One region of the Microbacterium sp. 4-7 genome, then DNA from elsewhere that is predicted to be linked to it. Evidence: predicted binding sites of a transcription regulator. Region 1 holds the regulator's gene; the other holds the start of a gene.
The links. Region 1 encodes LexA, which represses DNA repair genes until DNA is damaged. Its sites were predicted from a motif close to TCGAACANNTGTTCGA; they were not measured.
Positions count from the first base shown of each region.

Region 2: BEP68_RS15460 (HNH endonuclease signature motif containing protein) is a predicted target of LexA. The motif match lies at 2,436-2,451, and genes of this name have one in related genera.

Region 1 is NZ_MCRH01000007.1:33,259-48,424, forward strand. Features, by position in the region: gene BEP68_RS14630 (SseB family protein) at 1-795, opposite strand, end outside; gene priA (bifunctional 1-(5-phosphoribosyl)-5-((5-phosphoribosylamino)methylideneamino)imidazole-4-carboxamide isomerase/phosphoribosylanthranilate isomerase PriA) at 779-1,525, opposite strand; gene BEP68_RS14640 (MinD/ParA family protein) at 2,192-3,199, shown strand; gene hisH (imidazole glycerol phosphate synthase subunit HisH) at 3,275-3,916, opposite strand; gene hisB (imidazoleglycerol-phosphate dehydratase HisB) at 3,913-4,530, opposite strand; gene BEP68_RS14655 (histidinol-phosphate transaminase) at 4,527-5,621, opposite strand; gene BEP68_RS14660 (LysM peptidoglycan-binding domain-containing protein) at 5,713-6,075, opposite strand; gene lexA (transcriptional repressor LexA) at 6,358-7,044, shown strand; gene BEP68_RS14670 (prolyl oligopeptidase family serine peptidase) at 7,100-8,965, shown strand; gene smpB (SsrA-binding protein SmpB) at 8,966-9,442, opposite strand; gene ftsX (permease-like cell division protein FtsX) at 9,528-10,442, opposite strand; gene ftsE (cell division ATP-binding protein FtsE) at 10,439-11,491, opposite strand; gene BEP68_RS18265 (DUF2510 domain-containing protein) at 11,631-13,058, shown strand; gene BEP68_RS14695 (DUF2510 domain-containing protein) at 13,080-14,126, shown strand; gene prfB (peptide chain release factor 2) at 14,139-15,166, opposite strand, start outside.
Region 2 is NZ_MCRH01000007.1:177,530-182,434, forward strand. Features, by position in the region: gene BEP68_RS15450 (ABC-F family ATP-binding cassette domain-containing protein) at 1-1,573, opposite strand, end outside; gene BEP68_RS15455 (alpha/beta fold hydrolase) at 1,638-2,378, opposite strand; gene BEP68_RS15460 (HNH endonuclease signature motif containing protein) at 2,482-3,825, shown strand; gene BEP68_RS15465 (hypothetical protein) at 3,979-4,500, shown strand; gene BEP68_RS15470 (hypothetical protein) at 4,572-4,905, shown strand, end outside.

The sequences.
Region 1 (15,166 bases):
GTCGGCGAGCACCGCGATACGATCATCCGCCGCCCACCGCTGCGCCAGGCGCGCGAGCACGGCGTCGAGCACCTCGCGCTCGAGCCCGTCGACCAGCTCGAGGATGACGATCAGTTCTGGTCCGCGCAGACGGGCGTCCGGGTCTCCGGCCGCGACGGCGACGTCGATCACGGCGAGTTCATGCGCGACACTCTCCTGCAGAGCAGTGAAGACCTCGGGCGAGAGGAAGCTCGGCTCCCACCGATGACCCTGCGCGACCGCCCACACCGCGGGACGACGGAGGACGAACTCGGTGTCGGACGTCGGGTCGAGAACGATCAGATCCGTCTCCTCCGCCGACGCTGCGAGAGCGGCGCGCACGGCTTCCACCGGGATCGGACGGGCCGTCGCGTCCCAGCGCTGCATCGCCTCGACCGACGAGAACACCGGCTGCACGCGACGACCGTCGGGAGCCGCGACCGTCACGATCGAGAGCTCCTGAGTCTTGTCGACAGCGAGACCGCTCGGCGCCACGCCCTCCTCGCCCTTCTCGGCGATGAGCGGGATCAGGACCCGCGCCGAACGGAACGCGTCGACGACCTCGGTCTGAGCACCGTCGCCCGCCCGAAAACGCAGCAGCGCGTCGAGCAGAACCGGGTCGGCCGATCCGTCGTCGGCGGCATGAGGGTTCGACTGGAAGCTGCGGCCTTCCCAGGGCACACCGGCCGAGTCGCCCCGATCGCTGGACGGGTGCTCGTGCGACCCATGACGGTCGTGGGGACCGTGGTCCCCGGCGTCGTCAGTCCCCTGCGACATCCAGCGCCTCAGCCAGCGTGAACGCGCCGGCGTAGAGTGCCTTGCCGACGATGGCGCCTTCGACGCCCAGCGGCACCAGTTCGCGGAGCGCCACGATGTCATCGAGGTTCGAGATGCCTCCGGATGCCACGACGGGCTTCGGGGTGCGGGCTGTGACCTCGCGCAACAGCTCGAGGTTCGGCCCCTTGAGGGTCCCGTCCTTGGTGACGTCGGTCACGACGTAACGGCTGCAGCCGGCATCCTCGAGGCGCTCAAGCACCTCCCAGAGGTCGCCGCCCTCCTTCGTCCACCCGCGAGCGGCCAGCGTCGTACCGCGGACGTCGAGCCCGACGGCGATCGCTTCGCCGTAACGGCTGATCACGTCGGCGGCCCACTCGGGGTTCTCCAGCGCGGCCGTGCCGAGGTTGATGCGGGTCGCGCCGCTCTCGAGAGCCGCCTCGAGCGTCGCGTCGTCACGGATGCCGCCGGACAGCTCGACGTTGACGTTCTTGAACTGCTTGATGACCTTGCGGAGGATCGGCGCGTTGCTGCCGCGTCCGAAAGCGGCATCGAGGTCGACGAGATGGATCCACTTCGCCCCCTGTGCGACCCACTCCCCCGCGGCGTCGAGCGGGTCGCCGTAGCTGGTCTCGGTGCCGGCCTCACCCTGAGTGAGGCGGACGGCCTTGCCCCCGGCGACATCGACGGCGGGAAGCAGGGTGAGAGCGGGAGACTGCGCGAAGTCGTTCATGACGTCCTCAGGTGAGATGGAGAGACCGATTCGTCGGCACGAGAATCGACACTAGCCCGCGTATCGGCCCGCTCCAAAACGATGACAGCAGAGAACCTCCCGTGCCACGCGGTAGCCTCGATGACGCCCCTGTTTCGGTGTGTGAGGAGATGTTCCATGGTGCGCGATGCGGAAGCGCGAGGAGGCGGACCCCTGCGACGCGGGAATGCGCTGCCTCCCGAGACTCCGGATGAGCGCGCTCAGATGCCGGCTGGACCCGACGCGGAGCCCACAGCCCCGCACCCCCGACCGGCACCCCAGCCCGCCCCCGCGCCGGGAACGCGAGCCGCAGCGGCATGGGCAGCAGCCTCGGCCGCAGCTCCTCCTTCCGATGATGCGCGACCGGCCACCCCCGCTGTGCCGATCTCCGCACCGCCTTCGGTCCCCGCTGCGCCACCCGCCGCCCCTGCAGTACCGCCCGCACCCTCAGCCGCATCGCCCGCAGCCCCTGCGGTACCGACGACGCCGGCACCTTCCGGAGCGCCCGCTGCGACCGGATTGCTTCCGACCGCGTGGTCGGAACAGCAGAGCTCTCCGACTCAGGACAGCACCGTCCGGCCCGCCGTTCCGGCGGCCACGGCACCGCGCCCCCAGTCTTCCGACGTACCGCCCGCTCCGCCGCTGCCGGTGCCCGCCTCGGCCCCGTCCGCGCCCAACGCCGCCGCTGCAGAGTCGGCGTCCTCGGCATCCTCGCGTCGTCAGCAGCGCGAGCAGGGCGTGGGGCGTCGCTCGTTCCTTCAGGAGGAGCGCCGTGAGGAGCCAGCGCGTCAGGGCGGACGCGGGCTGCTCAACCGCGTCGGGTTCACCCTCGGCCCGAGCGCTCGCGAACGCGCCGTCCGCGACGACGAGCACGCGGTGAGCCGCCACTGGCCGGGCCCCCGCACCGTCGCTGTCGTCAACGGGAAAGGCGGGGCGGGAAAGACACCGGCCACCGTGCTGCTGTCGGCGGTCTTCGCGCAGTACGGCGGCGCCGGGGTTCTCGCGTGGGACAACAACCAGACCCGCGGCACCCTCGGCTGGCGCACCGAGACGGGGGCGCACGATCGCACGCTGCTCGAACTGCTTCCGCAGACCCAGCGCCTGCTGGGAGCCCAGGGACAGTCAGCCGACCTCGCGCACTTCGTGCATCACCAGCCGCAGGAGAAGTACGACGTCCTGCGGTCGAAGCCCGTCCGACTGGCCCACGAGAATCGGCTCCGGCCCAGTGACGTCGACTCCATCCACGCGATCGCGGCCAAGTTCTACCGTCTGATCATCATCGACTCCGGCAACGACGAGTCCGATCCGATGTGGCTGCGGATGATCGACCTCGCCGACCAGATCGTCGTGGCGACGACGACACGTGACGACCATGCCGAGGCCGGGGCGCTGCTGCTCGAGGCACTCGAAGACCGCGACGAGCGATCCGCACGGCTGGCTCGCGAGTCAGTGGTCGTCGTCAGCCAGGCGGACCCGAAGGCATCCCCCGCCGAAGTCGCAGACGTCATCGCCGGATATCAGCCGCTCGCGCGCGAAGTCGTCGGCATCCCCTTCGATCGGGAGATGGTCGACGGTCACCTCCGTCTTCGTGCACTTGCGGCGCCGACGCAGCGGTCGTGGCTCTCTGCCGCGGCCGCCGTCGCCCGAGGCTTCTGAGCCGTTCGGCAGAGGACCCGACGGACCGGTCGTCCGAGGTTCGGATCGACGGCGGCTCAGCGGGCTGCCGACGCGTCAGGACCGAAGGCTGTCGACCCAGTTGCGGAGCAGCTGGATTCCGGCCTCTCCGGACTTCTCGGGATGGAACTGCGTCGCGGAGAGCGGCCCGTTCTCGACCGCGGCGAGGAACGGATCGCCGTACGTCGACCACGTGAGCACCGGCTGAGGGAACGGCGGGATGACATCGAGCTCCCACGACTGCGCGGCGTAGGAGTGCACGAAGTAGAAGCGTTCGTTCTCGATGCCCTTGAACAGCACCGATTCAGCGCCCGGCTCGACCGTGTTCCACCCCATGTGCGGCAGCACCGGCGCGTTGAGCTCCGTGACCGCTCCCGGCCATTCGCCGAGACCCTCGGAATCGTGCCCGCGCTCGACACCGTGCGCGAACAGAACCTGCATGCCGACGCAGATGCCGAGCACCGGGCGCCCGCCTGCGAGCCGGCGATCGATGATCTCGTCGCCGCCGTGCGCGTAGAGCGCATCGCGCACGGCCTGGAACGCGCCGACTCCGGGCACCACGAGACCGTCGGCCTCGAGGGCCTCCGTGCGGTCGCGCGTCAGCACCGCATCAGCACCGGCTGCGATGAGCGCCTTGACAGCCGAGTGGACGTTGCCGGATTCGTAATCGAAGACGGCGACCCGGGGAGCCCTGCTCACAGTGCGCCCTTCGTCGACGGGATGCCGTCGACCAGGGGGTCGAGGGCCTTGGCCTGGCGGAACGCCCGAGCGAATGCCTTGTACTCGGCTTCGGCGATGTGGTGGGGGTCGCGGCCCCCGAGAACGCGTACGTGCACCGTGAGTCCCGCGTTGAAGGTGATGGCCTCGAACGTGTGGCGCACGAGCGAACCGGTGAAGTGGCCGCCGATGAGGTGGTGCTCGAAACCGGCAGGCTCCCCCGTGTGAACGAGATAGGGACGCCCCGAGATGTCCACGACAGCCTGAGCGAGCGCTTCGTCGAGCGGCACGAGAGCGTCGCCGTATCGCGAGATGCCGGACTTGTCGCCCAGCGCCTCGCGGATGGCCTGACCGAGAACGATCGAGATGTCCTCCACGGTGTGGTGTGCGTCGATCTGCGTGTCCCCCGAGGCGCGCACCGTGAGGTCCGTGAGCGAGTGCTTCGCGAAAGCCGTCAGCATGTGATCGAAGAACGGCACCGACGTGTCGATACGGCTCGCACCGGTGCCGTCGAGGTTCAGCTCGAGCTCGACGGTGGACTCCGACGTGCTGCGCACACGCGTGGCGGTGCGCGGGGTCTGGGCGGGGCTGCTCATGAAGCCGATCCTATCGAGGCGAGGGCATCGAGGAATGCCGTGGTCTCCGCCTCGGTGCCCGCGGTGACGCGGAGGTGCCCGGGTATCCCGACGTCGCGGATGAGAACACCCTGCTCATAGAGCTGCTGCCAGACCTTCTGGGGCTCTGCGACACCCCCGAACAGGACGAAGTTCGACCAGGACTCATGCGGGGTGTACCCCAGCGCCTCGAGTGTCGCGGAGATACGATCCCGCTGCTCGACGATCTCCTCGACCATGCCGAGCATCACGTCGGAGTTGCGCAGAGCGGCGACGGCTGCGGCCTGCGTGAGAGCGCTGAGGTGGTACGGCAGGCGCACGAGCCGCAGAGCGTCGATGAAGGCAGGATCCGCGGCGAGGTACCCCACGCGGGCACCGGCGAAGGCGAAGGCCTTGCTCATCGTGCGGGAGACGGCGAGCCGCGGTCGTCCCTCGAGAAGGGTCAGAGCCGATGCCGCGTCGTGCGGCGCGAACTCCTGGTACGCCTCGTCGACGACGACGATTCCGTTCGACGCTTCGTACACGGCTTCGACGACGTCGAGGCCGAGCGGCGTGCCTGTCGGATTGTTCGGCGAGCACAGCAGGATGACGTCAGGATCGACATCTCGCACCTGCGCTGCCGCCTCTTCGGGGGTGATCGTGTAGTCGGGCTGCCTGGTGCCGGCGACCCAGCGCGCTCCGGTGCCCTTCGAGATCAGCGGATACATCGAGTAGGTCGGGGCGAAGCTGAACGCCGTGCGGCCCGGCCCTCCGAACGCCTGCAGAATGTGCTGAAGGACTTCGTTCGACCCGTTGCCCGCCCAGATCTGAGCCGGTTCGAGACCATGACCGAGATACTCCGCGAACCCTTCCCGGAGCGTGGTGAACTCGCGATCCGGGTAGCGGTTGACATCGCGGAGCGCGACCGCGATGTCGTCCAGGATGTCACTGGCGACCGCGTCGGGAACCGGATGGGTGTTCTCGTTGACGTTGAGTGCGATCGGAAGAGGCGCTTGCGGCGCTCCATAGGGCGTGAGCCCTCGGAGGTCGTCGCGAAGAGGGAGGTCGGCGAGTGATGCAGTCACCCTTCCCATGGTAGGCCGCCTTCGCTACACAGACGCCCGTGGTGACGGAGTGTGAACGCGCATCCGCGCCGCACCGCTCGATCGAACGGCCCTCACGGGTTCATTCCGAATACTGCGCCGGAATCGCCAGCTCCTGGCCGATCTGCAGCTCGCCGCCGCGCAGCAGGTTCAGACGCGTGATGTCGCCGATCACGTCGCGCGGATCCGCGCCGGGGGCCACGCTCTCAGCGATCGACCACAGCGTGTCGCCGGGCATCACCGTCACCGTCGCGAACGATGCCGTGGCAGTCTGCTCGCCTGAGGCCATCGCACTGCCGCCGCTGAGTGCCGCGAATGCGATCCCGGCTGCGAGCGGCACGGCCGCGACAGCGAGAACGACACGTCGACCGCGCGCCGTCAGCTTGAGCCGCGTCGCCGGACGAGCCGGAAGGACTGCTGCACTGCTGAAGGTGATGGTGCTCATGTCGTGCTCCTCTGCATCTACCGCGTGGGCGGTGAAGTTGGCGTAGCGTTCGCATTCGCGCCTCGGCCGGGAGCCGTGAATGCGAAGCTACGTTCCGAAGTTATCTTCGAATTCGAACATCTGTCAAGCGTTCTTCGAAACAGAAGTCCGGGAATCGGCCGACACGCTCGAACAGATCTTCCACTTCGGCGCGATTCTCGGATACGGTTTCGATGTCAACACCCCACCACGGGCCTCCGACATTCGAACTGAGACGCCGGAATCGCACACCTGAGGAGCACCATGAGCGACATCTCCGCCCCCGACGCCGACGTCCCGCGCACCCGTCGCCGCAAGAGCCTGAGTCCCAAGCAGATGGCGATCCTCGAGGTCATCCAGACGTCGATCAGCCGTCACGGGTACCCGCCGAGCATGAGAGAGATCGGCGACGCCGTGGGCCTCAAGTCGCTGTCCAGCGTGACCCACCAGCTCGGCCAGCTCGAGCTGAGCGGATATCTGCGACGTGACCCCGGCAAGACCCGTGCCATGGAAGTGCTCATCGACCTCCCCGGCACCAGCGGAGAGAATCCCGCCGATGTGGCGACCCCCGTGGGCGATGCGGCGCTCGTGCCGCTCGTCGGCCGCATCGCCGCAGGTGTCCCGATCACCGCCGACCAGCAGGTCGAGGAGATCTTCCCGCTCCCCCGGCAGCTCGTCGGCAAGGGCGACCTGTTCATGCTCAAGGTGTCCGGCGAATCGATGATCGATGCGGCGATCTGCGACGGCGACTGGGTCGTGGTGCGGTCGCAAAGCAGCGCCGAGAACGGCGAGATCGTCGCCGCCATGCTCGACGGCGAGGCGACGGTGAAGGTTCTCCGTCGACGCGACGGTCACACCTGGCTGCTGCCTCGCAACTCCGCATTCGAGCCGATCCTCGGCGACGAGTCCGTCATCCTCGGCAAGATCGTCGCCGTGCTGCGCGCGGTCTGACTCCCCTCCCACCCTGCCGGTGACGGCGGGCGTCGACGCACCATAGGCTCGAACCATGTCGTCGCCGTTCGGTACCTGGACCTCTCCGTTCACCCCCGACCGGATCGCCGCGTCGTCTCCGCGGATCGATGGCAGCGCCTTCGTGGCCGACGAGATCTGGTGGGGTGAGTCGATCCCTGCCGAGGGCGGTCGCCTGACCGTGCGAAGTTCGACGGGTGCCGAGATCCTTCCCGCGCCATGGAGTGCTCGGTCTCGCGTCCACGAGTACGGCGGCGGGGCGTGGACCGCGGATGCCGACGGCACGCTGTACTTCGTCGATGCCAAGGATCAGCGCGTGCACCGCATGCCCCGCGGCGGTGTCCCCGTTCCTCTGACACCCCCGGGCCCGGCGCACGGCGGTCTGCGTCTGCAGAGCGGCCGCCTGTTCGCCGTGCGGGAGGATCTGTCCGTCTCCCCTCACCGACGCGCCATCGTCGAGATCCCGACCGACGGGTCGGCATCCGACCGGCCTGCGCTGTTGAAGACCCTCGTCGAAGGCGAGTCGTTCTACGCTCATCCGGCACTGTCTCCCGACGGTTCTCGTGCAGCGTGGGTCGAGTGGTCCGGCGATCGGATGCCGTGGCAGCGAGCGTCGTTGGTGATCTCGGACGGCACCGCGCGCACAGAGCTGTCCACTCGCGCCGCGCTGCAGCCCGAGTGGACGGCTGACGACGAGATCGTGTACTCCGACGATCCCTCGGGCCGCTGGGCTCTGCACCGACAGCGTGTCAGCGGAGCCCAGGCGGTCGGCACGGCGGAGCAGATCATCGACGACGACGCCGACACGGGATACGGCCTCTGGGTGCTCGGCAATCGCTGGTACCGCCCGCTCGCCGACGGTCGCGTCGTGGCTGTGCGCACGAACGGTCGCGACCGGGTCGTCGTCATCGACCCCGACGGCAGCGCCCACCGCATTCCCCTCCCCGCAGACGGCCACGTGAGTGTCGACGATGTCGCGGGCTCCCGCGTGCTGCTCTCCGGAAGCAGCTCGACGACAGAACCCGGGGTCTGGTGCGTCGACGTCGACACGGGTCGCGTCGAGGCCGTCGCGGGAGCTGCGCCGACCGATCCTGCGTGGATGCCGCCCGCATCCGAGGTCCTGGTCGACGGCTCGCACGGGCCCGTCCATGCCTTCGCGTACCCGCCGACGAATCCCTCGGCCCACGCTCCGGCCGCGGATGACGAGCTCCCGCCCTACATCGTGCTCGTCCACGGCGGCCCGACCGCGCATGTGACCGGCGCGGCGTCCGCCGCCGTCGCGTTCTGGACGAGCCGCGGCATCGGCGTGCTCGACGTCAATTACGGCGGATCGACGGGCTACGGCCGTGCGTACCGCGAACGGCTGGACGGCGGATGGGGCGTGGTCGACGTCGACGACGTGATCGCAGCGGCCCGCGGCCTCGCCGATGCCGGGCTCGCGGATCCCGCCCGCATCGCGATCAGAGGCGGCTCGGCGGGCGGTTGGACAGTGCTCTCGTCGCTGGTGCGGGGAGGGACGTTCGCCGCGGGGATCAGCCGATACGGAGTGGTCGACCTGCGGATGCTGAGCGCGCACTCCCACGACTTCGAGGCGCACTACATCGAGGGGCTGGTGGGTCCGCTGCCCGAGGCGGAGGCACTCTACATCGCGCGTTCGCCCCTGACGCACGCCGACCGGATCGACGTGCCGGTGCTGCTGATGCAGGGTGCGGACGACCGTGTCGTGCCACCGGCACAGTCCGAGGCGATCCGCGATGCGCTGGCGACGAGTGGTGTGGAGCACGAGTACGTGCTGTACCCGGGTGAGGGCCATGGCTTCCGGTCGAGCGAGACGATCATCGACGCCCTCGAGAGGGAGCTCGCTTTCCTCGGACGCGTGTTCGGATTCACGCCCGCGCGCTGATCACTCCCCCACGCGGTTGCGCAGGCGCATCGCGCGCTCGGCTTCGCGGGTGTCCTGACGCTCGCGGAGGGTCTGGCGCTTGTCGAACTCGCGCTTTCCCTTGGCGAGAGCGATCTCGACCTTGGCGCGACCGTCGGAGAAGTACAGCTTCAGCGGGATCAGCGTGTAGCCGCCGGCGGAGACCGCGTGCTGCAGCTTCGCGATCTCCTCACGGTGCAGCAGCAGCTTGCGGACGCGCTTCGCCGAATGGTTGGTCCAGTGGCCCTGCGAGTACTCCGGGATGTGCACCGAGTCGAGAAAGACCTCGTTCCCCTTGACGAACGCATATCCGTCGCTCAGGTTCGCGCGCCCCTGGCGCAGTGACTTCACCTCGGTGCCGGTGAGCACCATCCCCGCCTCGTACGACTTCTCGATGTTGTAGTCGTGACGTGCGCGACGATTGGTCGCGACGACCTTCTCCCCGCGTTCCCTGGGCATGATTCTCTCCTGATCCGCGTCGCGCAATGGTTCCGGTGCCCGTCACGGGCGCACGACAGCCTGTCAGTCTATACCGGCGCGCGGGTCAGGTGCGAAGCCAGCGACGGATCGCGAAACCCGCCGACAGCGCGGCGAGCACGACGCCGATGCCGATCAGCACCGGGACGACGACGGCAGCGTCCTGCATCGACACCCAGGTCGTGATGAACGGCACGCGTCCTCGGAGGTAGCCGTCGACGCCGAAGTGGACGCCGGCGACGACGGCCGCGCTTGCGAGGGCCGAGCCGAGGAAGGCAGCGAAGACGCCCTCCAGGACGAACGGCGTCTGGATGAAGCGGTTGGACGCCCCCACCAGGCGCATGATCCCGATCTCCTTGCGTCTGGCGTACGCGGAGAGCCTGATGGTCGTGCCGATCAAGAGGATGGCGGCGATCAGCATGAGCGCTGCGATACCGACCGCGATGTAGGTCGCGACCGTCAAGGCGGAGAACAGGGGTTCGAGGTACTGGAGCTGATCCTGGACCTGCTCCACCCCCGCGACACCGTTGAACGCCTCGGAGATGACCTGCGACTGGCCGGGATCCTTCATGGTGACGAAGAAGACCTCGAACGCCTGCTCGGGCGAGATCACGCTCGCCTGGTCCTCGCCGAGCTGATCGACGAGCTTGGCGTAGGTGTCTTCCTTGGAATCGAAGCTGACCTCGCTGATGAGAGGAGCGAGCGCCTCGCCGTCGAGCTGTGCTCGCACGGCGTCGACCTGCTCCTCCGATGCGCCGCCGTCGACGCAGGTGTCCTGCTCCGAGATGTCGGAGCACATGTAGACGGCGACCTGCGCCCGCTCGGTCCAATAGCCGCGCATCGTGCCGATCTGCGCCTGCATCAGGATCGCGGCGCCGACGAAGGTCAGCGAGACGAATGTCACGAGCACGACGGAGATGACCATCGAGATGTTGCGACGAAGCCCTCCGAGGGCCTCCGCGAGGATGAGTCCGATTCTCACGACGTCGGCCCCACTTCTTCCGTGCCGTCGTCGGACAGACCGAGTCGATCGGCCACCCCGAGCTCGGCGACGTCGACCTGCGGCAGCACGATGGGATGCGTCCGCGCCGCGAGGGCGACCGCCGGCTGCTCGTCTATCACCGGCGGCTCGATCGGCGCCGCCTGAGCCTCGGGAGTCTCGGATGCGGTCGGGACGGCGTCTGCGGACGCCGATTCCGCCTTGCGCTGCGCGCTGAGCTCCTCAGCGAGCGCGGCGCGGACCAGCGAGAGGTCGGCGGTCTGGCGCTGCACCTCCTGCACAGCAGTGAGTGCAGCGGCCGCGGCGGCGCCGCGCACCTCCTCGGGAACCAGACGCGGGATGTTCGACGTGTCTCCGTAGCCGCCGTGCACCTCGTCTCGCACCATCTCGCCATCGCGAAGTTCGATGACCCGACGCTGCATCTGGTCGACGAAGCCCGCCTCGTGTGTCGCCATCAGCACTGTGGTGCCTCCGGCATTGATCCTGGCGAGGAGCTGCATGATGTCGACCGACGTCGCCGGGTCGAGGTTTCCGGTCGGCTCGTCCGCGAGCAGGACCTGGGGGCGATTCACGAGCGCCCGTGCGATCGCGACGCGCTGCTGCTCGCCGCCGGAGAGCTCGTGCGGCATCCGCTTCTGCTTCCCGTCGAGTCCGACCAGCGCGAGCGCCTCGGGCACGGCCTGCTGGATGAAGCCGCGCGACGAGCCCGTCACCTGCAGAGTGAAGGCGACGTTCTGGTAGACGGTCTTCGACGGCAGCAGTCGAAAGTCCTGGAACACGGATCCGATGTGGCGGCGGAAGTACGGCACCTTCCGGTTCGCAAGCGAACGCAGATCGCGGCCGAGCACGGCGACTCGACCCGTCGTCGGCACGTCCTCGCGGAGGATGAGTCGCAGACAGGACGACTTGCCCGACCCCGACGCGCCGACGAGGAAGACGAACTCCCCGCGCTGCACTTCGAAGTCGACATCGGACAGAGCGGGCCGCGAGGTCCCGCGATAGCGTTTCGTGACGTTCTCGAACCGAATCATGGCGGTTCGAGCCTAAGCGCGCACCCTCGTCTGCCTGCGAGCGACACCCCGCTCGACCCCCCTGCGTGTCGCACTCCACTGCTATACATGGAGGTGCCGATCCGTGCCGTCAGCATGGACGATACTCCGAGGGGGAACCATGACGACGCCTGCAGGCTGGTATGACGACGGATCCGGGCGTCAGCGGTGGTGGGACGGCACCCAGTGGACCGAGCACTTCGCCCCCATCGTGGAATCCGCCCCGTCTGCAGCAGGCGAGTCGGCCGGCGGTCTGACCGGCGAAGCGACCACGGACCGGGGTTCCGAGTCGGCTGACGTATCGGGCCACTCCTCGTCCGACGCGATTCCCGATTCGGCAGCAGCCGCGGAGACGGCCGCTGCGATCGAGTCGGTCTCCGCGGTCGAGAGCCAGTCGTGGAACACGCCCGCACCCTCCGACTCCCGCGCCGACGCGGAGACTCCGGCCGAGCCGTCCGCCCACCAGGACGCGGGCGCCGCGCCCTCATACGGCGCGCCCATGACCGATGCCCCTGTCGACGACGCCGGCACCACGCATGAGCAGGGTTCCACCTCTCCGGAGTCCCCGACGCCGACCGACGACATCGTGCCCCCGTATGCGAACACCGCGGGTCCCTCCGAAGGTGGTGCACCCTCCTACCCGGGCACCGCAGCCCCCTCGTATCCCCAGGATTACCCGGTCGCGCCCGCATACCCGGGTTCGGCGGCACCCTCACCCTCGTACCCCGGCGCCGCCGCGTACGCTCCCGCCGGACAGCAGTACGGTGCGCCCGCCGGATACCCGCCCGCATACGGCGCCACGACCCCGGTGGCTCCGGCCCGCCCGTCGGTCCTCGGGCTCGTCGGGCTCGGACTCGCGGCGCTCGGAACGATCCTGTCGTGCATCCCGGTGATCTTCTGGCTCGGATGGCTCCTGCTCGGCGTGGGCTTCATCGTCTCGCTCATCTCGCTCTTCCTCAAGGGCAGGAAGTGGCCCGGCATCTCCGGACTCATCCTCTCGATCATCGGCGCGATCATCGCGGTCGTCATGTTCTTCGTCATCGTCTTCGCGACGGTGTCCGAGGCCGTGCGCGATCTGCCGTCCGCGCCGCCGTCGAGCGATTCCGACACCGGAATCGACGACGGCACGACCGACGACGGCACGGGGTCCGCGCAGGTCGAAGAGGGCACGATCGGCGACACCGTCGCACTCACCTTCCTGGGCGGGAGCGGCGAGATCACTGTCACCGAGGCGCGCTGGGCGACCAGCGACGGCTCGAGCGTCCCCTCGACCAACGGCGGTTACGTGACCCTCGAGACGACGTGGACCGGTGTCGAGGGCACGACGGCCGCGAACCCGCTGTTCACCTCTCTGGAGACGGCAGAGGGAGTCGAGGGTCAGGTCGACTTCTTCGTGACGGGCGCACCGAACGAGCTTCTCGACCCGGGGCAGACGGTCAGCGGCCCGATCACCTTCGACATCGCCCAGAGCGAGTCCTACGTCTTCGTCGTCACTGACGAGGCCGGACGCGACATCGCGCGCATCGACGTCGCTCCGTCGGCCGGCTGAGACCCGAGCGGAACGGCGATCATGACGGTGCCGGCAGGGTGGTACGACGACGGAGCGGGCCGACAGCGCTGGTGGGACGGCGCAGTCTGGACTGAGCACACCGTGACCACCGAGACGTCGTCCGTGGCGAACACGCCACAGGGGCACGGCCAGCATGCCACGGAGGAGCCCACGGTCGCCGCGTCAGCGGACCCGATCTTCGAACCGCCCTATGCCTGGCAGTCGTCGAATCCCTCCCCCGGGGCCTCCGCAGAAGTGCCGCAGTACGGGCGCGCGTCGATGCCCGCGACCTCGGCAGGCGTCGTCGCCTCCCACGATGCGACGGCAGGGTTCGGGTCGTACGGCCCTGTGCCCCCGAAGGCGAACACGAAGGTCTCTGTGCTCGGCATCATCGGTCTCGGCATGGCCGCGCTCGGCGTGGTCCTCTCGTGCATCCCGCCGATCTCGATGGCTGGTGGGGTTCTGCTCGGGATCGGATTCGTGCTCTCGCTGATCTCCCTGTTCCTCCGGGGTGCGAAGTGGCCGGGAGCGGCGGGCATCGCGGTGGCCGTGCTGGGTGGTGTCGTCGCGATCGCCATGATGCTGCTGACCCTGGGCGCCTCGGGGCTGTCGTCGATCGTGCCGACGTCCACCTCGACCCCTCAGGCGACCCAGAGCACAGAACCCGACGACACCGCCGAAGGCTCTCCCGGCAGCGCGGGAACCGAGACCGTGACGGTCAACGAACTCGAGGTCGGTCACTGCATTCCGCTCATCGAATGGGAGGAAGAGGTGTACGAGCTTCCGATCGTTCCGTGTGACGCGCCGCACACCGACGAGGTCTATTTCATCTTCGATGTGCCAGAGGGCGAATTCCCCGGGGACGACGAACTGCAGACCATCGCGGCCGAGAGGTGCGACGTCGCTTTCGAGGAGTTCGTCGGCATCCCCTATGCCGATTCGGAGCTCGACAACTATTGGTTCGTACCGACTGAGTCGTCATGGAAGCGGATGAACGACCGCGCAGTCCAGTGCATCGTGATCAGCTACGACGAGATCACGGGCACCCTCGAAGGCGCCGACCGCTGAGACGAGCGTCGCTCAGTCCTCGTCTTTGCGCTTGCGCCAGCGGATGCCGGCCGAGATGAACCCGTCGAGATCGCCGTCGAACACGGCGGCCGGGTTGCCCGACTCGTGTCCGGTGCGGAGGTCCTTCACGAGCTGCTGACCGTAGAGGAAGTACGAGCGCATCTGGTCGCCCCAGCTCGCCGTGATGTTTCCGGCCAGCTCCTTCTTCTTCGCGGCTTCCTCCTCCTTCTGCAGCAGCAGGAGTCGGGTCTGAAGCACGCGCATCGCGGCAGCACGGTTCTGGATCTGCGACTTCTCGTTCTGCATCGAGACGACGATGCCGGTCGGAAGGTGAGTCAGGCGCACGGCGGAGTCGGTGGTGTTGACGGACTGCCCGCCGGGACCCGACGAGCGGAAGACGTCGACTCGGATGTCGTTCTCGGGGATGTCGACCTCGGTCGCCTCCTCCATGAGAGGGATGACCTCGACGGCGGCGAAGGACGTCTGCCGCTTGTCCGCCGAGCCGAACGGACTGATGCGGGCGAGGCGATGCGTCCCTGCCTCGACCGACACCGTTCCGAATGCGTAGGGAGCGTCGATCTCGAACGTCGCCGACTTGATGCCGGCACCCTCGGCGTACGAGGTGTCGAGAACCTTGACGGGATACTTGTGGCGCTCGGCCCAGCGCAGGTACATGCGCATGAGCATCTCGGCGAAGTCGGTGGCGTCGTCGCCGCCTGCACCCGAGCGGATGGTGATGATGGCGGAGCGCTCGTCGTACTCGCCGTCCATCAGCGTCTGCACCTCGAGCTGATTGATGATCTCGGTGAGCGCGTTGAGCTCGGCGCGCGCTTCGACGGCGGAGTCCTCATCGCCCATCTCGTTCGCCAGGTCGACGAGAACCTCGAGATCGTCGAGTCGACGACCGATGCCCTCGACTCTGGCGAGCGCCGACTGGCGGTGGCTCAGAGCACTGGTCACCTTCTGGGCGCGTTCGGGGTCGTCCCAGAGGTCCGGCACGCCGGCTTCCTCGCTGAGGCGCGCGATGTCGGAGCGGAGGG
Region 2 (4,905 bases), 140 kb from region 1:
TCTCGGTGTTGACGGCCGTCTGCGACCTGCCCGGTGCCGAGGTCTGCAACTGGCGCAGGCGCAGGTACTCGTCGACGCCGCCGGGCAGGTGCCGCAGGTGGCCATCGAGGATCGCGAACTGCTGGTCGGTGACGCGCTCGAGGAAGTACCGGTCGTGGCTGACCACCAGCAGGGTTCCCGACCACGAATCGAGCAGATCCTCGATGGCCGCGAGCATGTCGGTGTCCAGGTCGTTGGTGGGCTCGTCGAGGATCAGCACGTTGGGCTGGTCGAGGAGCACGAGAAGCAGCTGCAGGCGGCGCTGCTGACCTCCGGAGAGATCCTTCACGGGGGTGGAGAGCTGCGCCGAATCGAAGCCGAGCCGCTCGAGGAGCTGGCCCGGCGTGAGCTCCTGCGCCTTCGAGCCGGATCCCATCGTGTACGAGGTGCGCAGTCGCGAGATCACGACACGCACCGGCTCGCGTCGGACGTCCTCGAGTTCGTCGAGGCGCTGCGTGAGCGTCTTCACCTTCACGGTCGTGCCGCGCTTCACACGGCCGACAGTGGGCTCGACGGTGCCCGAGATCAGGCCGAGCAGCGTCGATTTGCCGGCGCCGTTCACACCGAGGATGCCGGTGCGCTCCCCCGGCGCGATGCGCCACTCGACGTCGCGGAGGACTTCGCGGGTGCCGCCGTCGGCGGTCGGATAGGTCACTCCGACGTCGAGCAGGTCGACGACGTCCTTGCCGAGACGAGAGACGGCGAGCGACTGCAGGGAGACCTTGTCGCGGATCTCCGGCACGTCGGCGATGAGCTCGTTGGCCGCATCGATGCGGAACTTCGGCTTCGCGGTTCGCGCGGGTGCGCCTCGACGGAGCCACGCGAGCTCCTTCTTGGCGAGGTTCTGACGTTTGGCCTCGGTCGCCGCCGCCATGCGGTCGCGCTCGACGCGCTGCAGGATGTACGCCGCATAGCCGCCCTCGAAGGGCTCGACGATGCGGTCGTGCACCTCCCAGGTCTCGGTGCAGATCTCGTCGAGGAACCACCGGTCGTGAGTCACGACCATGAGCGCTCCGGAGTTCGGGCTCCACCGCTTCTTGAGGTGTCCGGCGAGCCAGGTGATGGCCTCGACGTCGAGGTGGTTGGTGGGCTCGTCGAGGGCGATGACGTCCCAGTCCCCCGTCAGCAGCTTGGCGAGTGAGACGCGTCGGCGCTGGCCTCCGCTGAGGGAGCCGATCTCCGCATCCCAGGGCAGGTCCTTCAGCAGTCCCTCGATCACGTCGCGGATGCGCGGGTCGCCGGCCCACTCGTACTCCGGGGTGTCACCGACGACCGCCGCGCTGATGGTCAGGTCGTCGCTGAGGGTGTCGGCCTGGTCGAGGACGCCGATGGTCGTGCCGCCTCGCACCGTGACGCGGCCCGAGTTCGGCTCCTTGATGCCGGCGAGCATTCCGAGGAGGCTCGACTTGCCGTCGCCGTTGCGGCCGACGATGCCGATGCGGTCACCTTCTTCGATGCCGAGGGTCACGGAGTCGAAGACGACCCTCGTCGGATATTCGAGATGAAGGGCTTCTGCCCCGAGAAGATGTGCCATGTCACTCCCCAGGGTAGTCGCGCGGTCTGGGTGGCCCGGTCAGCTTCCTGTCACGGCTGCCTCGTCATCCGACACCCTGCGCACGAGCGCGCCGGCCGAACAGCTCCGGGAGCGACGCCGTGAACTCCTCGAAGTGGCTGTACCAGACAGTGTGCGCGGCTCCGGGGATGCTGCGCACGTCGATGCCGTTCGCCTCGAACCGGGCGACGTCGGCGGCGGTCACCCAGTCGCTCGGGTCGGCGCGGACGATGATCGACCCCGGGTCGGGAAGCCACATGTGATCGCGGCCGCAGGAGACGGATGCCATCGTCGTCGGGTCGAAGCGGCGGGCGGCGAGTGCCTCGATCTCGGCATCCCTCTCCGAGTAGAACGGACGCGAGGCACGGAGGTTCTCCGGCGACTGTCGCGCTTCGCGATCGCGGGCGTACCGCTCGATGAGATCGTCACGGTCGCTGCCGCCGGGGAGGACGAGTGCGGCATCGACATAGATGCCCGGTTCAGGTCGGAGCAGCGGGGCCGCCTGTGCGAGCACGCTCGCACCGAAGGAGTGTCCGACGGCCGCGAGCGGCCGCCCCGGGGCGAGACTTCGGACGGTCTCGACCACCGACGATGCGGCCCGCTCGATCGTCAGACGCGGGTCTCGCGGTGACAGACCGTGACCGGGGAGATCGATCGCCAGCACACGGAAGCCCTGTGCAGCGAGCACCGGCATCACACGCCACCAGCTGTCGGCCGAGCCCATCATCCCGTGGAGCAGAACCACCGTACGGGGGCCGTCGCCGACGTCGACGGCGTGAAGGAGCATGACGTCAGTGTCGCATGAGTCATCACTCTTCCGGGATCATGTCGGTTCGGGAATGTCTCGAAGCTTTGTTCGAATGTCGGTGGTCCGTGATCTACTCGGAGACATGACAGCACTGCTCGACGCGACGGATACGCAGATCGCGAATCTCGCCGATCTCGTCGCCGCGTTGCAAGTCGCAGAGGCGACATTGAGCAGCATGAGCGCCGCGCGCGACGGGCTGCTGGCGATCGCCGGTCGGCTCGCGGTCGACATCGCGAAGCAGGGGGATCACCCGGACCGGGGAGACCATTCGATCAGGACCATCGCGGCCGAGATCGGAGCCGTGCAGCATGTCAGCGATCGCACCATCGAGCGCCGGATGGCGGCGGCGGAGCTGCTGGTCGATCGGTTCCCCGCCGTCTGGGCCGCACAGGGAGCGGGGCGGATCAGCGCCGCGCACTCCCGTGTCATCGTCGACGCAGGTTCGGGCCTCGAGTCGCCCGATCACCGCGAGGCATATTCCGCGGTGATCCTTCCGCTGGCGGAGGTGGAATCGCCGAACCGACTGCGCGCGCTGGCACGGCGAGTCGCTGAGCGGTTCGCCCCGACGACAGTGTCGGAGCGGCATCGTCGCGCCAGGTCTCAGCGGCGAGTCTGGGTGACGGATGGCGAAGACGGGATGGCGACGCTGCACACGCACGCGCCTGCCGCGCTCGTCCACGGCATGTTCGATCGTCTCTCGCAGATGGCGCACGCACTGCGCGTCGAGAACCTTCGCGCGAAGCGGCGGGCGGCTCGCGACGGCGATGAGTTCGAGGCGGATGATCGGACGGTCGACGAGATCCGCGCCGACCTGCTCGCCGACCTCGTGCTCAGCGGCCAGCCGACCGGGCACGACAGCGAAGACGGACTGCTGGCGGCCATCAGTGCGCGCATCGAGATCACCGTTCCGGTGACGACCCTGATGGACGACGATGCGCACGAGGGGTCGGGTGCTCCGGATGCCGAGGCGGCGCCGCCCGCCGAGCTCGACGGCGTGATTCCGATCGACGTCGATACTGCGCGCCGATTGGCCGGGCAGACGAAGGGATGGGAACGGGTGCTGACGCATCCGATCACCGGTCGCGTCCTCGCCGTCGACCGATACCGACCGAGCCGCCACCTGCGCAGGCACCTACGGGCAAGAGATCAGCGATGTCGCTTCCCGGCGTGCGGAGTGGCGGCGCGGAAATGCGACCTCGACCACCACCATGCTGCCTCGACGGGTGGCGCGACCTGCGAATCGAATCTGGCATCGTTCTGTCGCCGACATCACGTTCTGAAACATCACACGCCATGGCACGTCGAGCCGAAGCCCGGCGGGGTCATGGAGTGGACGAGTCCCATCGGGCGGACGTACATCGACACTCCCCCTGCACCGAACACGGTGACCTTCACCGAATCGGATGCCGTGCGCGCGCCGTTCTGAGCGGAGACGTTCGCGCTGGCGCGGACCTGTGGAGAAACGCGACGCGAGCCTGGCCGATTTCACTACGGTGGCGCGGTGACTCCTTCTCCATTGCGCCCCTTGTCCGTTCTTGCGATTCGTCGCGGCAGAGGCCGTGGTGCGGCAGTTCCACGGTTGGGCGCGCGCATAGTTGCTGTCGCCGTAGTGGCGTTGGGGGTTGGCGCTCTCGCGGGATGCACCACTGAACCCGAGCCCGCCCCTACGCCCACCGCGGCCTTCGCCAACGAGGAGGAGGCGTTCGCTGCAGCGGAGAAGGTGTACCGGGCGTACAACGATGCGCTGAACGACCGGCGCAAAGGAGTATCCGGCGCTGATCCGCAGCAGTACCTCACCGGAGTCGCACTGGAGAGCGATATCGACGGACAAAATGTCCTACGCGCGGAGGGCCTTCGAATTGAAGGCACTGCCGAGGTGACTTCGTTCGCAGAGGAATCCGCCAAGCTTCAGACCGACCATCCGCGTGTAGTAGGTCTGGTCTGCATTGACGTTTCTGGGGTCTCGCTCATGAGCGAGGCCGGTGTGAACGTGACTCCGCCCGAGCGTGGCGACATAGTCGCCCAAAGGGTTGAGTTTGTTGTTTCGACAATGTCCCTCGTTATTGCGCACGAGGCGACCGCGGAGACGACGACGTGCTGACAGCCGGAGCAGCATTGTGCATGGCCACCGTGATCTGCGTTTCGGTCTCAGTCCCCGCGCCTCGGGTCGACATGAGCTCATGCACCGGCGAACTGGCCTCCGTCGGAGTCTGCGGCTCGACGGATGGTTCCTCCCTCACCATCTCCGGCACCCAGCAGCAGCCGAGCACTGATCCCGGCACCGATTCGAATTGGAGTGATGGCGGTCCGGGCGACGGTACGGGTCCGGGTGAACCGTCGGGACCGAGCCAGGAGGCGATCGACCTCGCGGCATGCATGGACGACTCGGGCACCACGCGCTGTGCGCCGCGCCCGAACCGGCCCGCTCCCCCGGCCTCCGCTCCGTCGACGCCGGGCACCCCGACGATCACCATCTCCGACCTGGCGCGATTCGCACCGGCATCAG